4 linked regions of the Rheinheimera salexigens genome follow. The protein of the gene in region 3 binds, or shares a complex with, the protein of the main gene of each other region. Links are inferred from orthologs where the notes say so. Each region holds a gene or a part of one and is shown on either strand. Other genes may lie near its edges. The genes, in order: accC, accA, accD and accB.

What was found.
Region 1: the proteins of accD (region 3) and accC are in contact, whole or in part, in a solved structure (PDB 8UXZ), measured with the Escherichia coli proteins. The link is inferred for Rheinheimera salexigens from one-to-one orthologs.
Region 2: the proteins of accD (region 3) and accA are in contact, whole or in part, in a solved structure (PDB 8UXZ), measured with the Escherichia coli proteins. The link is inferred for Rheinheimera salexigens from one-to-one orthologs.
Region 4: the proteins of accD (region 3) and accB are in contact, whole or in part, in a solved structure (PDB 8UXZ), measured with the Escherichia coli proteins. The link is inferred for Rheinheimera salexigens from one-to-one orthologs.

What each region holds. Positions count from the first base shown.
Region 1 is NZ_MKEK01000001.1:3,297,491-3,300,367, reverse strand. The notes cover bases 74-2,877. They hold accC (acetyl-CoA carboxylase biotin carboxylase subunit), read right to left. Parts: upstream 2,246-2,877; coding sequence 902-2,245; downstream 74-901. Other genes in these bases: aroQ (type II 3-dehydroquinate dehydratase), read right to left, coding at 2,739-2,877; accB (acetyl-CoA carboxylase biotin carboxyl carrier protein), read right to left, coding at 2,262-2,714; prmA (50S ribosomal protein L11 methyltransferase), read right to left, coding at 74-796. In the rest of the region: more of prmA, read right to left, coding at 1-73. UniProt on the Escherichia coli protein: This protein is a component of the acetyl coenzyme A carboxylase complex; first, biotin carboxylase catalyzes the carboxylation of the carrier protein and then the transcarboxylase transfers the carboxyl group to form malonyl-CoA.
Region 2 is NZ_MKEK01000001.1:3,054,145-3,056,992, forward strand. The notes cover bases 35-2,809. They hold accA (acetyl-CoA carboxylase carboxyl transferase subunit alpha), read right to left. Parts: upstream 2,013-2,809; coding sequence 1,056-2,012; downstream 35-1,055. Other genes in these bases: tilS (tRNA lysidine(34) synthetase TilS), read right to left, coding at 35-921; dnaE (DNA polymerase III subunit alpha), read right to left, coding at 2,030-2,809. In the rest of the region: more of tilS, read right to left, coding at 1-34; more of dnaE, read right to left, coding at 2,810-2,848. UniProt on the Escherichia coli protein: Component of the acetyl coenzyme A carboxylase (ACC) complex. First, biotin carboxylase catalyzes the carboxylation of biotin on its carrier protein (BCCP) and then the CO(2) group is transferred by the carboxyltransferase to acetyl-CoA to form malonyl-CoA.
Region 3 is NZ_MKEK01000001.1:1,415,075-1,417,999, forward strand. Bases 74-2,925 are described here. They hold accD (acetyl-CoA carboxylase, carboxyltransferase subunit beta), read left to right. Parts: upstream 74-987; coding sequence 988-1,863; downstream 1,864-2,925. Other genes in these bases: truA (tRNA pseudouridine(38-40) synthase TruA), read left to right, coding at 74-851; folC (bifunctional tetrahydrofolate synthase/dihydrofolate synthase), read left to right, coding at 1,870-2,925. Outside these bases: more of truA, read left to right, coding at 66-73.
Region 4 is NZ_MKEK01000001.1:3,296,370-3,299,379, forward strand. What follows is about bases 74-3,010. They hold accB (acetyl-CoA carboxylase biotin carboxyl carrier protein), read left to right. Parts: upstream 74-1,284; coding sequence 1,285-1,737; downstream 1,738-3,010. Other genes in these bases: BI198_RS15235 (protein-disulfide reductase DsbD), read left to right, coding at 74-552; aroQ (type II 3-dehydroquinate dehydratase), read left to right, coding at 793-1,260; accC (acetyl-CoA carboxylase biotin carboxylase subunit), read left to right, coding at 1,754-3,010. In the rest of the region: more of BI198_RS15235, read left to right, coding at 1-73. UniProt on the Escherichia coli protein: This protein is a component of the acetyl coenzyme A carboxylase complex; first, biotin carboxylase catalyzes the carboxylation of the carrier protein and then the transcarboxylase transfers the carboxyl group to form malonyl-CoA.

The sequences.
Region 1 (2,877 bases), 1.9 Mb from region 3 along the record:
TAACAACGTGGGCTTGGCTAGTTAAGATCCCAGATAATGCTAATAAACCACCTGGCTTAACGTAAGCACTAATAATATTTTTTAAATCTGCCAATGGGCCAGCTAAAATATTGGCAACGACGACATCAGCTTCAAGCTTGGGTTGATCTTTAGGTAAGTACAGTTCAATTTGGCCTGCAACATTATTGCGCTCAGCATTTTTGCCACTGGCTTCTATAGCCTGCGGGTCTATGTCGATACCCACGACCCGTTTTGCACCTAGTTTAAGGGCTGCAATACCTAGAATGCCTGAGCCACAGCCAAAATCGACCACGGTTTGATCAGGTTGGATCACTTGATCTAACCATTGCATGCATAGGGCAGTAGTGGGGTGGGTACCAGTACCAAACGCAAGGCCAGGGTCTAGCATCACATTAACGGCGGTGGGATCTGGAATATCACGCCAGCTAGGGCATACCCATAACCGCTCGCCAAATTTAATCGGATGAAAATTATCCATCCACTCGCGTTCCCAGTCTTTATCTTCTAATTGCTCAAGTTTGTATTCTAGGCCATGTTTAAAAAAGGATACATTTTGCAATTGGCTAATAACCTCAGCCATTGGGTGTTCAGCGTCAAATAAGCCCACGACTATGGTGTTGGTCCAATAGATAACTTCGCCCGGCATAGGCTCGTATATGGGCGTGTCGTGCGCGTCTAAAAAGCTTACGGCTTGAGCACCCCAGCCCATTAGCATATCGCTAACTTGTTCGGCTTTTAGTTCAGTGGTGTTAACGCGCAGTTGGATCCAAGGCATAATTCGTCTCGTAGCTAATTTTATTTTGGCTATTATAACAAAAAGGCCGCTATTGCGGCCTTTAATCTGTGAGTAAACTCAGAGTTTAACAAAGTGATTAAAACACTAGGCTATACCAAGTTTTTTCTCTAGGTAGTGAATGTTAGTGCCACCCTGACGGAAGCCGCTATCATTCATAATGATTTTATGTAAATCAATGTTGGTTTTAATACCTTCAATTAATAACTCATCTAACGCATTACGCATCCGCGCTAAGGCGATATCACGACTTTCGCCATACGTTATTAATTTACCGACCATGGAATCGTAATTTGGCGGCACAGTATAATTTGAATAAATATGCGAATCCCAACGAATACCGTTACCACCTGGCGGGTGGAAGCGGGTAATAGTGCCGGGTGATGGCATAAAGGTTTTAGCATCTTCAGCATTGATACGACATTCAATGGCATGGCCACGAATAACAATATCTTCTTGCTTAAGCGTCAGCGGCATACCAGATGCGATACGCAGTTGCTCTTTGATTAAATCGATACCGGTGATCATTTCAGTAATAGTGTGTTCTACCTGAATTCGGGTGTTCATCTCGATAAAGAAAAACTCACCGTTTTCAAATAAAAACTCAAAAGTACCCGCACCGCGATAATTCATCACTTTACAAGCAGCAACACAACGATCACCAATAAATTTACGTAATTCTTCAGTGATACCTGGTGCAGGAGCTTCTTCTACCACTTTTTGGTGGCGACGTTGCATCGAGCAATCACGCTCACCTAAATGAATAGCATTGCCTTGGCCATCGGCTAAGATTTGGATTTCAACATGGCGAGGATTCTCTAAAAACTTCTCCATATAGACCATGTCGTTACCAAAAGCAGCTTTAGCTTCAGCTTTAGTCATTTCGATTGAAGTAACTAACTCTTCTTCGCTACGCACCACACGCATACCACGACCACCGCCGCCGCCAGAGGCTTTAACGATAACCGGATAACCAATGCGCTTAGCAATAGTTTTATTGGTGTCTGCATCGTCACCCAGCGCGCCGTCTGAACCCGGTACACAAGGTACACCGGCTTTTTTCATCGCTTCAATGGCAGCAACTTTATCACCCATAGTGCGAATAGATTCCGCCGTAGGTCCGATAAAGATAAGGCCACTTTCTTCAACTTGCTGAGCAAAGTCGGCCCGCTCAGCTAAAAAACCATAACCTGGGTGAATAGCTTGCGCATTGGTTACTTCAGCTGCGGCAATTAATGCCGGAATATTTAAATAGCTTAATGGCGACGGTCCAGGACCAATACAAATGGTTTCGTCGGCCAGTAAAACGTGCTTTAAGTTGCGATCCACTGTTGAGTGTACCGCTACCGTTTTTATGCCAAGCTCTTTGCAAGCGCGTAATATACGCAATGCAATTTCGCCACGGTTGGCAATCAGTACTTTTTCTAGCATCAGTCTGCCTTTTGCGTTAGCCGATGACAAAGAGAGGTTGATCAAATTCAACCGGCTCACCGTTTTCAAGTAAAATTTCTTTAACCACTCCGGCTTTATCAGATTGGATTTGGTTCATCATTTTCATGGCTTCTACGATACATAAGGTATCGCCAACATTAACAGTTTGGCCGACTTCAACGAAAGATTTGGCCGTTGGAGAAGAGGCGCGATAGAAAGAACCGACCATAGGTGATTTAACAGTATGGCCACTAATCACTTTTGGCGCTTCTGGCGCAGCTGCGACTGGAGGCGCGACCGCTAACGGGTGCTGTTGTTGTTGCATTGGCATACTGTATTGCATTGGAGCATGCTGTGCTGGACCATGACGGCTAATACGTACCGATTCTTCACCTTCAGTGATTTCAAGCTCAGTAATACCAGATTCTTCTAGTAGCTCGATTAGTTTTTTTATCTTTCTAATATCCATTTCTTATGCCTGATTTAGTTATGACTATTTGGTTGTGTTTAATAGTGATACTGCTGCGTCAAGTGCATAGTGATAACCCTTGGCCCCGAGGCCGCAAATTACACCTTTAGCAATATCAGATAAATATGAATGCCGACGAAAGCTTTCCCGGGCATGCACGTTT
Region 2 (2,848 bases), 1.6 Mb from region 3 along the record:
AGGGCTGCTATCGACCCGTGCTTGGATAACTGTTTGGTATAAGGTGTCTAACCATTGTACTGATGGATTAAGCCCACTAGCGGCTAACCAGCGCCGGATCAGTAAATCTTGCTGTAGCGGCACATATTGCGCTAACGCTGCTAATTGTAAGCAGTCATCAAGCACTACATTGGCATAAAACTGCTCGGTATAATGATCGGCCAACTGCTGCATATTAGCCACTATTTGCATACTACGACTGGCCGTTTTGGCAAAGTGCGGCCAGCGTTCACGTAATAAGGGTGCCACTTGATGACGAATAAAATTGCGCTCATATTGGGTGTCGGCATTGCTTTCATCATCCACCCAGTTTAATTGCTGCTCGGTAGCATACTGTTGCAATTGGGCTTGGCTAAAGGCGAGTAATGGCCGTAATATCTGCCCTGCTGCAAAAGTTTTGGTTGCGGCTATACCGCTTAATCCGGCTGGGCCTGCTCCACGCTTTAAGGCTAATAATAACGTTTCTATTTGATCATCAGCATGATGCGCGGTTAGCAACACATGTTTATCTGACTGAATAAAGTTGCTTAGTGCTGCATAGCGAGCTTGTCGGGCACGGGCCTCTAAATTATGCCGCCCCTCAAGATTAAGACTGACTGCTGTAAACTCAACTTGGCGCTGGGCACATTGCTGCTGACAAAATTCTGCCCATGCTGCTGCGTTGGCGCTTAAACCGTGATTAATATACACCGCTTGCAAGTTAAAGCCACACAGTTGCCGCGCTTTAGCCAGCAAATCTAGCAGTACCATAGAATCTAAGCCACCACTGAGCGCTAACACCACTTGGTGCTCAGCTTGCAGTGTTTGCTGTTGCTCAGAGCCTTGCTGTAGCCCTTGTTGTAGTAATTGGTCTAATAAAACTTCTGCGCTTAGTGTACTCATACTCACTCAGTCTTTGGCTTCCGTAGTAAAAACAGGCTAGATAGTCCAGAGCGTAATATCCCAGATATATAACAAAAAGCCAGCACTTAGGTGCTGGCTTAATTTAGTAGTTGTTATCTATTAATAATTAACGATTAACAGTAACCGTATGACATTAGACGCTTATAACGACGGTCTAATAAGTCATCTATGCTCATTTTATTTAAAACCGTTAAATCTTGCAGTAACACTTGTTTTAAATTTTTGGCCATTTGCTCTGCTGAGCGATGCGCGCCACCTAATGGCTCTGGCACTACTTCGTCAATCAGCTTTAATTCTTTGATCCGCGCTGCAGTAATACCCATAGCATCGGCGGCTAAAGGGGCTTTTTCAGCACTTTTCCATAAAATAGATGCACAGCCTTCTGGCGAAATAACCGAGTAAGTACTGTATTGCAACATATTCACTTTATCGCCAACACCGATAGCTAAAGCACCGCCTGAACCACCTTCGCCAACAACAGTGCAGACTACTGGCACTTTTAAACCAGCCATCACTTTTAAGTTACGAGCTATGGCTTCAGATTGGCCGCGCTCTTCTGCGCCAATACCAGGATAAGCGCCAGGGGTATCAATAAAGGTTAAAATTGGCATTTTAAACCGTTCGGCCATTTCCATTAAGCGTAACGCTTTACGATAGCCTTCTGGTCTTGGCATACCAAAGTTACGTTTAATTTTTTCTTTAGTATTACGGCCTTTTTGATGACCAATAATCATCACCGGTTGCTCGCCTAAGCGCGCTGTACCGCCAATAATAGCGTGATCGTTTGCAAAAGCGCGATCGCCGGCTAAGTCATCAAAATCAGTAAACATATGCTTAATATAATCAAGCGTATAGGGCCTTAGTGGATGGCGCGCTAATTGCGCGACTTGCCAAGCACCTAGCTCAGCAAACACTTTTTTGGTTAACGTTAGGCTTTTTTCTTTTAGTTTATTAATTTCTTCTTCTAAGCCTAAATCGTAATCGCCATTGCGACTTACGTTACGCAATTCGTCTATTTTTGCTTCAAGTTCAGCAATTGGTTGCTCAAACTCCAAATAATTCAGCATCATCGACAGTCACTACCTAATTAATTAAATTCCAGTTCTATTGTTGCCAATTGTTTTAACTGGTGCAACAAAGCGTCGGCAGGTGTCACCCACCATGGGGTACCCAATTGTAACATCACCTCGCCTTCCTGGCGCTGATACCGGATATTAACCGGTACGGTACCTGCCTTATATTCACTGAGTACCTGCTGTAATCTTTGCAGGTAATTGTGGTCTATTTGTGCTGATTGTACAGTGATATTCAAACAACGTAGAGATTTTTCTCGAACTTGCGTTATTTCACTGACATCGCGGCCGGTCATTGTAAGGCCACCGTTAAAATCATCAAAGCTGACCTGTCCCGTTATCACCAAAATAACGTCTTTTTGCAGTAGTTCTTCAAAAGTTTCTAACATATCAGGGAAAAACCGCACATCTAAGCGAGCAGATTTATCATCTAACGTAACAATTGCCCAGCGTCGGCCTTTTTTATTAACGATTACCCGCACCGACACCACTAAACCAACAACTTGTACTGATTGATCTTTACGCGTTGGTTGCAGCTCGTTTAAACGACAAGATGAATAACGCGGTAGTTCTTCTAAATAGCGATTAATTGGATGGCCGGTTAAGTATAGCCCTAATGCTTCTCGTTCGCCCTCTAACCATATTTCATCTGGCCAAGCGACCACTTGAACAAAAGCAGCACTGCTATCGCCAGGCTCTGGGCTAAGCAAGCCAAATAAGTCATCTTGGCCAACGGCTTGCGCTTTAGCATGTTGATCGGCTGCTTTCATCGCTTGCTCTAAGGTCGCCGCTAAAGCCGCTCTGTGCGGTCCTAGTTTGTCCATAGCGCCAGC
Region 3 (2,925 bases):
GGCTAAGCACTGTATAAATTTATGTTCTACGCTATAATCGCCGCGTTTTAACACAAGGGGTTAGTATGCGGATTGCATTAGGTATTGAATACGACGGCGCAGCGTTTTATGGCTGGCAACGGCAACTTGAAGTCAATAGCGTTCAACAAGAATTAGAAACTGCGTTATCAAAAATTGCCAACCAGCCAATAGTGGTGTTTTGTGCGGGCCGAACTGATGCTGGCGTGCATGCTACCGGACAAGTGGTTCATTTTGATAGCCCGGTAACACGAGACAATAGATCTTGGGTAATGGGCACTAATTCACAGTTACCTGATGCGGTTTCAGTCAGGTGGTCTAAGCCGGTAGCAGATGATTTTCATGCTCGCTTTAGCGCGACTGCTCGGCGTTATCGCTATATTATTTATAATCATAAATACCGTCCGGCAATTTTGCGCTCTGGATTAAGTCATTATCATCAAAAACTTGATACGGACTTGATGCAGCAAGGGGCCAATTATTTATTAGGTAAGCATGATTTTAGTGCGTTTAGAGCCTTGTATTGTCAATCCCGTTCGCCTGTGCGTACCTTGCATCACCTAACTATTACCAGGCATAACGACTATATTGTAATAGATATAAAAGCCAATGCGTTTTTGCATCATATGGTTCGCAATATTGCGGGTAGCTTACTTGAAGTGGGTATGCAGGTTAGGCCACCCGAGTGGATAGGCGAATTATTAGTGGAGAAAGATCGTGCCTTAGCCGCTGCAACGGCAAAGCCTGGTGGCTTATATTTAGTGGATGTTGACTATCCAGAACAATTTGCTATTCCAGCTTCAGTGGGTGGCCCATTGTTTTTGCCAGCCTAACCGCCACTACTAAGACCAGTTTTCTATGTCTTGTCTGGGGTGTTTTGTGCTTTAATACGCAATGTATATCGAATTTTCGGCGTTTTTAACGTTTTTACTATCGAGCGGACTCGGTAGTTAGCTATAGGAAACATTTATGAGTTGGTTAGAAAAAATTCTGCCTAGAACATCGTCATCTTCTTCTCGTCGAAATATACCTGAGGGTGTCTGGACTAAATGTACCTCTTGTGATGCCGTATTATACAAGGCAGATTTAGAGCGCAATCTTGGTGTGTGTCCAAAATGTGATCATCATATGCGGGTATCTGCAAGAACGCGGTTAAAAGACTTTTTAGATTCTAATAGCGGTAAAGAATTAGCCGCAGATCTTGAGCCACAAGACTTACTTAAGTTTAGAGACAGTAAGCGTTATAAAGATCGCTTAGTGGCAGCGCAAAAACAAACTAATGAAAAAGATGCCATGATTGTTATGCATGGTACTTTGCAACAAATGCCGATTGTGGTGGCGTCTTTTGAGTTTGAATTTATGGGCGGCTCTATGGCGTCTGTAGTGGGTGCTAAGTTTGTGGCAGGTGTTGACTATGCTATAGAACATAAAGTGCCCTTTGTCTGCTTTTCTGCCAGTGGCGGGGCGCGGATGCAAGAAGCTTTATTCTCGTTAATGCAAATGGCTAAAACCAGTGCAGCGTTAGCTAAGCTTAGTGAACAAGGACTGCCTTATATTTCGGTGTTAACGGACCCAACCATGGGCGGCGTATCCGCTAGCTTAGCCATGTTAGGGGATGTTAATATTGGTGAACCTAAAGCACTAATTGGTTTTGCAGGCCCCCGAGTTATAGAACAAACAGTGCGAGAGAAGTTACCTGAAGGTTTTCAGCGTAGTGAATTCTTATTAGATCACGGTGCAATTGATATGATAGTTGACCGGCGAAAAATGCGCGATACAATTGCCAGACTTGTCGCTAAATTTATGCAGTTGCCTGCTCCAGTTACGGAGACTGACGACGCTTAAGGGTTTATGTCAACTACAATCATAAATAGCCAATCGTGCCAGACCCTGGACGATTGGCTTTATTATATAGAGCAAAGCCATCCGATAGATAAAATTGAGCTGGGACTGGCGCGGGTAGAAGCTGTCGCTAATAAAGGCCAATTGCAACATTTGCCGGGTAAAAAAGTGCTGATTGCTGGCACCAATGGTAAAGGCACCACAGCACGCTGTATCGAGCAATTATTGCTGGCGCAAGGCGCGACAGTGGGCGTGTACAGTTCTCCCCATTTACTACGCTTTAACGAACGCTTACGAATTAATGGCCAAGATGTAGCCGATAATGACTGGGTTGCTGCTTTTGCTTATATTGAACAGTTACGCGGTGATATTGGCTTAACTTATTTTGAGTTCACGACTTTAGTAAGCTTTCATTTGTTGCGCCAAGCTAAGCTAGATTATTGCATCATTGAAGTTGGCTTAGGTGGGCGCTTAGACGCCACCAATATTATTCAACCTGATGTTAGCGTTATTACTACCATTGATTTAGACCATCAAGATTGGTTAGGCAATGATCGCAATGTTATTGGCCGGGAAAAAGCCGGGGTGTTTAGAGCCGATGCAGTTGCTGTTATTGGTGAGTTAGATGTGCCGCCCTCGGTGATAGCCTATGCTAAAGAGCTAAATTGTGACAGTCGAGTGGTTAATAAAGACTATACTTATAGCGTTACAGCGAACAGCTGGAGTTGGCACAGCGGTGATGATGCATATACTGACTTACCTTTACCTAGCATTCCAGCACAAAATATCGCGTGTAGCTTAGTCGTTTTGCAACAGCTACAACAATTACCTACCGCCAGCTTATTACGCGCTGAATTAAAAAATATTAGCTTAGTCGGGCGTATGCAGTGGTTACAATCTCAGCCTGCGATAATACTAGATGTAGCGCATAATCCGCAGTCTGCACAGTATTTGGCACAACAGTTGAGTCAGCTTAGTAGCCAATATAAACGTATTATTGCCTTAGTGGGTATGTTAAAAGATAAGGATATTGAGCATACTTTATTACCCTTGTTGCCAATAATG
Region 4 (3,010 bases), 1.9 Mb from region 3 along the record:
CTGATTGCCGGAACGGTATTAATTCTGGCCTTTTTGATTTATTTATATCGGGTCATGTTTAACTTAACCAGTAGCAATGCCAAAGCGGTGTTATTGATACTAGGCCAAGGTTTACTTATTGCTAGCTTATGGTTAAACATCCAATATTGGTGGCCAACAGCCGCACCAACAGCGAACGCAACCAGCCAATCAAGCACTGAGTTTATCACCGTTGCGACCTTAGAAGAGTTACAGCAGCAGCTACAGCAAGCTGATGGTCGCTACAGCATGGTCGATTTATATGCTGACTGGTGTATTGCCTGTAAAGAGTTTGAACACTTAACTTTTTCTAAACCTGTGGTGCAAGCCCAAATGGAAAAAATGCAGCTTATTAAAGTCGATGTCACCAAAATGAGCCGCAAAGATCAGGCGATATTAGATAAATTTAACGTTTTAGGCTTACCGACTATTTTGTTTTTTACCCCAAATGAACAAGAGCTTAGCCAAGCTCGGGTAACCGGCTTTATGGCTGCAGGCGAGTTCGCAAGCCACTTACAGCAAATACAAAACTAAACTTTAGGCGGCGTTTCACCCTAAACGCCGCTCTCTTCTTCAGCCATTCTGTCTGATAAGACCAGTATTTTGCTGCCATTTGTCACGATTTCACTATAATAAGGCGCTATTGTTAAGCTAACTGTGCGGTTCGCGGTCACTTTTGATAACAGAAAAGCTAACTGAATTGACAACAGATGCAATTACAACCAAGCTTTGGCAAAATAATGCCGAAAAATAATAAGCGGGAAAATCGCAGCTATGTCAGCAAAATCGACGGCACCAAAATATAACGTGTTAGTTCTAAATGGACCAAATTTAAATATGCTGGGTGTTCGTGAACCCGCAGTATATGGCAGTGCAACCTTAACAGAAATTATCAACGACCTGACGGAACGGGCGAACGTGCTAAGTGTCGAACTGACACATCTGCAGTCAAATGCAGAGCATGAATTAGTTACTGCTATTCAGCAAAGCTTAGGTCAACAGGATTTCATTCTGTTTAATCCTGGCGCTTTTACTCATACTAGCATTGCGCTTCGCGACGCTTTGCTTGCTGTTGCAGTACCTTTTATTGAGATTCATATATCAAACGTGCATGCCCGGGAAAGCTTTCGTCGGCATTCATATTTATCTGATATTGCTAAAGGTGTAATTTGCGGCCTCGGGGCCAAGGGTTATCACTATGCACTTGACGCAGCAGTATCACTATTAAACACAACCAAATAGTCATAACTAAATCAGGCATAAGAAATGGATATTAGAAAGATAAAAAAACTAATCGAGCTACTAGAAGAATCTGGTATTACTGAGCTTGAAATCACTGAAGGTGAAGAATCGGTACGTATTAGCCGTCATGGTCCAGCACAGCATGCTCCAATGCAATACAGTATGCCAATGCAACAACAACAGCACCCGTTAGCGGTCGCGCCTCCAGTCGCAGCTGCGCCAGAAGCGCCAAAAGTGATTAGTGGCCATACTGTTAAATCACCTATGGTCGGTTCTTTCTATCGCGCCTCTTCTCCAACGGCCAAATCTTTCGTTGAAGTCGGCCAAACTGTTAATGTTGGCGATACCTTATGTATCGTAGAAGCCATGAAAATGATGAACCAAATCCAATCTGATAAAGCCGGAGTGGTTAAAGAAATTTTACTTGAAAACGGTGAGCCGGTTGAATTTGATCAACCTCTCTTTGTCATCGGCTAACGCAAAAGGCAGACTGATGCTAGAAAAAGTACTGATTGCCAACCGTGGCGAAATTGCATTGCGTATATTACGCGCTTGCAAAGAGCTTGGCATAAAAACGGTAGCGGTACACTCAACAGTGGATCGCAACTTAAAGCACGTTTTACTGGCCGACGAAACCATTTGTATTGGTCCTGGACCGTCGCCATTAAGCTATTTAAATATTCCGGCATTAATTGCCGCAGCTGAAGTAACCAATGCGCAAGCTATTCACCCAGGTTATGGTTTTTTAGCTGAGCGGGCCGACTTTGCTCAGCAAGTTGAAGAAAGTGGCCTTATCTTTATCGGACCTACGGCGGAATCTATTCGCACTATGGGTGATAAAGTTGCTGCCATTGAAGCGATGAAAAAAGCCGGTGTACCTTGTGTACCGGGTTCAGACGGCGCGCTGGGTGACGATGCAGACACCAATAAAACTATTGCTAAGCGCATTGGTTATCCGGTTATCGTTAAAGCCTCTGGCGGCGGCGGTGGTCGTGGTATGCGTGTGGTGCGTAGCGAAGAAGAGTTAGTTACTTCAATCGAAATGACTAAAGCTGAAGCTAAAGCTGCTTTTGGTAACGACATGGTCTATATGGAGAAGTTTTTAGAGAATCCTCGCCATGTTGAAATCCAAATCTTAGCCGATGGCCAAGGCAATGCTATTCATTTAGGTGAGCGTGATTGCTCGATGCAACGTCGCCACCAAAAAGTGGTAGAAGAAGCTCCTGCACCAGGTATCACTGAAGAATTACGTAAATTTATTGGTGATCGTTGTGTTGCTGCTTGTAAAGTGATGAATTATCGCGGTGCGGGTACTTTTGAGTTTTTATTTGAAAACGGTGAGTTTTTCTTTATCGAGATGAACACCCGAATTCAGGTAGAACACACTATTACTGAAATGATCACCGGTATCGATTTAATCAAAGAGCAACTGCGTATCGCATCTGGTATGCCGCTGACGCTTAAGCAAGAAGATATTGTTATTCGTGGCCATGCCATTGAATGTCGTATCAATGCTGAAGATGCTAAAACCTTTATGCCATCACCCGGCACTATTACCCGCTTCCACCCGCCAGGTGGTAACGGTATTCGTTGGGATTCGCATATTTATTCAAATTATACTGTGCCGCCAAATTACGATTCCATGGTCGGTAAATTAATAACGTATGGCGAAAGTCGTGATATCGCCTTAGCGCGGATGCGTAATGCGTTAGATGAGTTATTAATTGAAGGTATTAAAACCAACATTGAT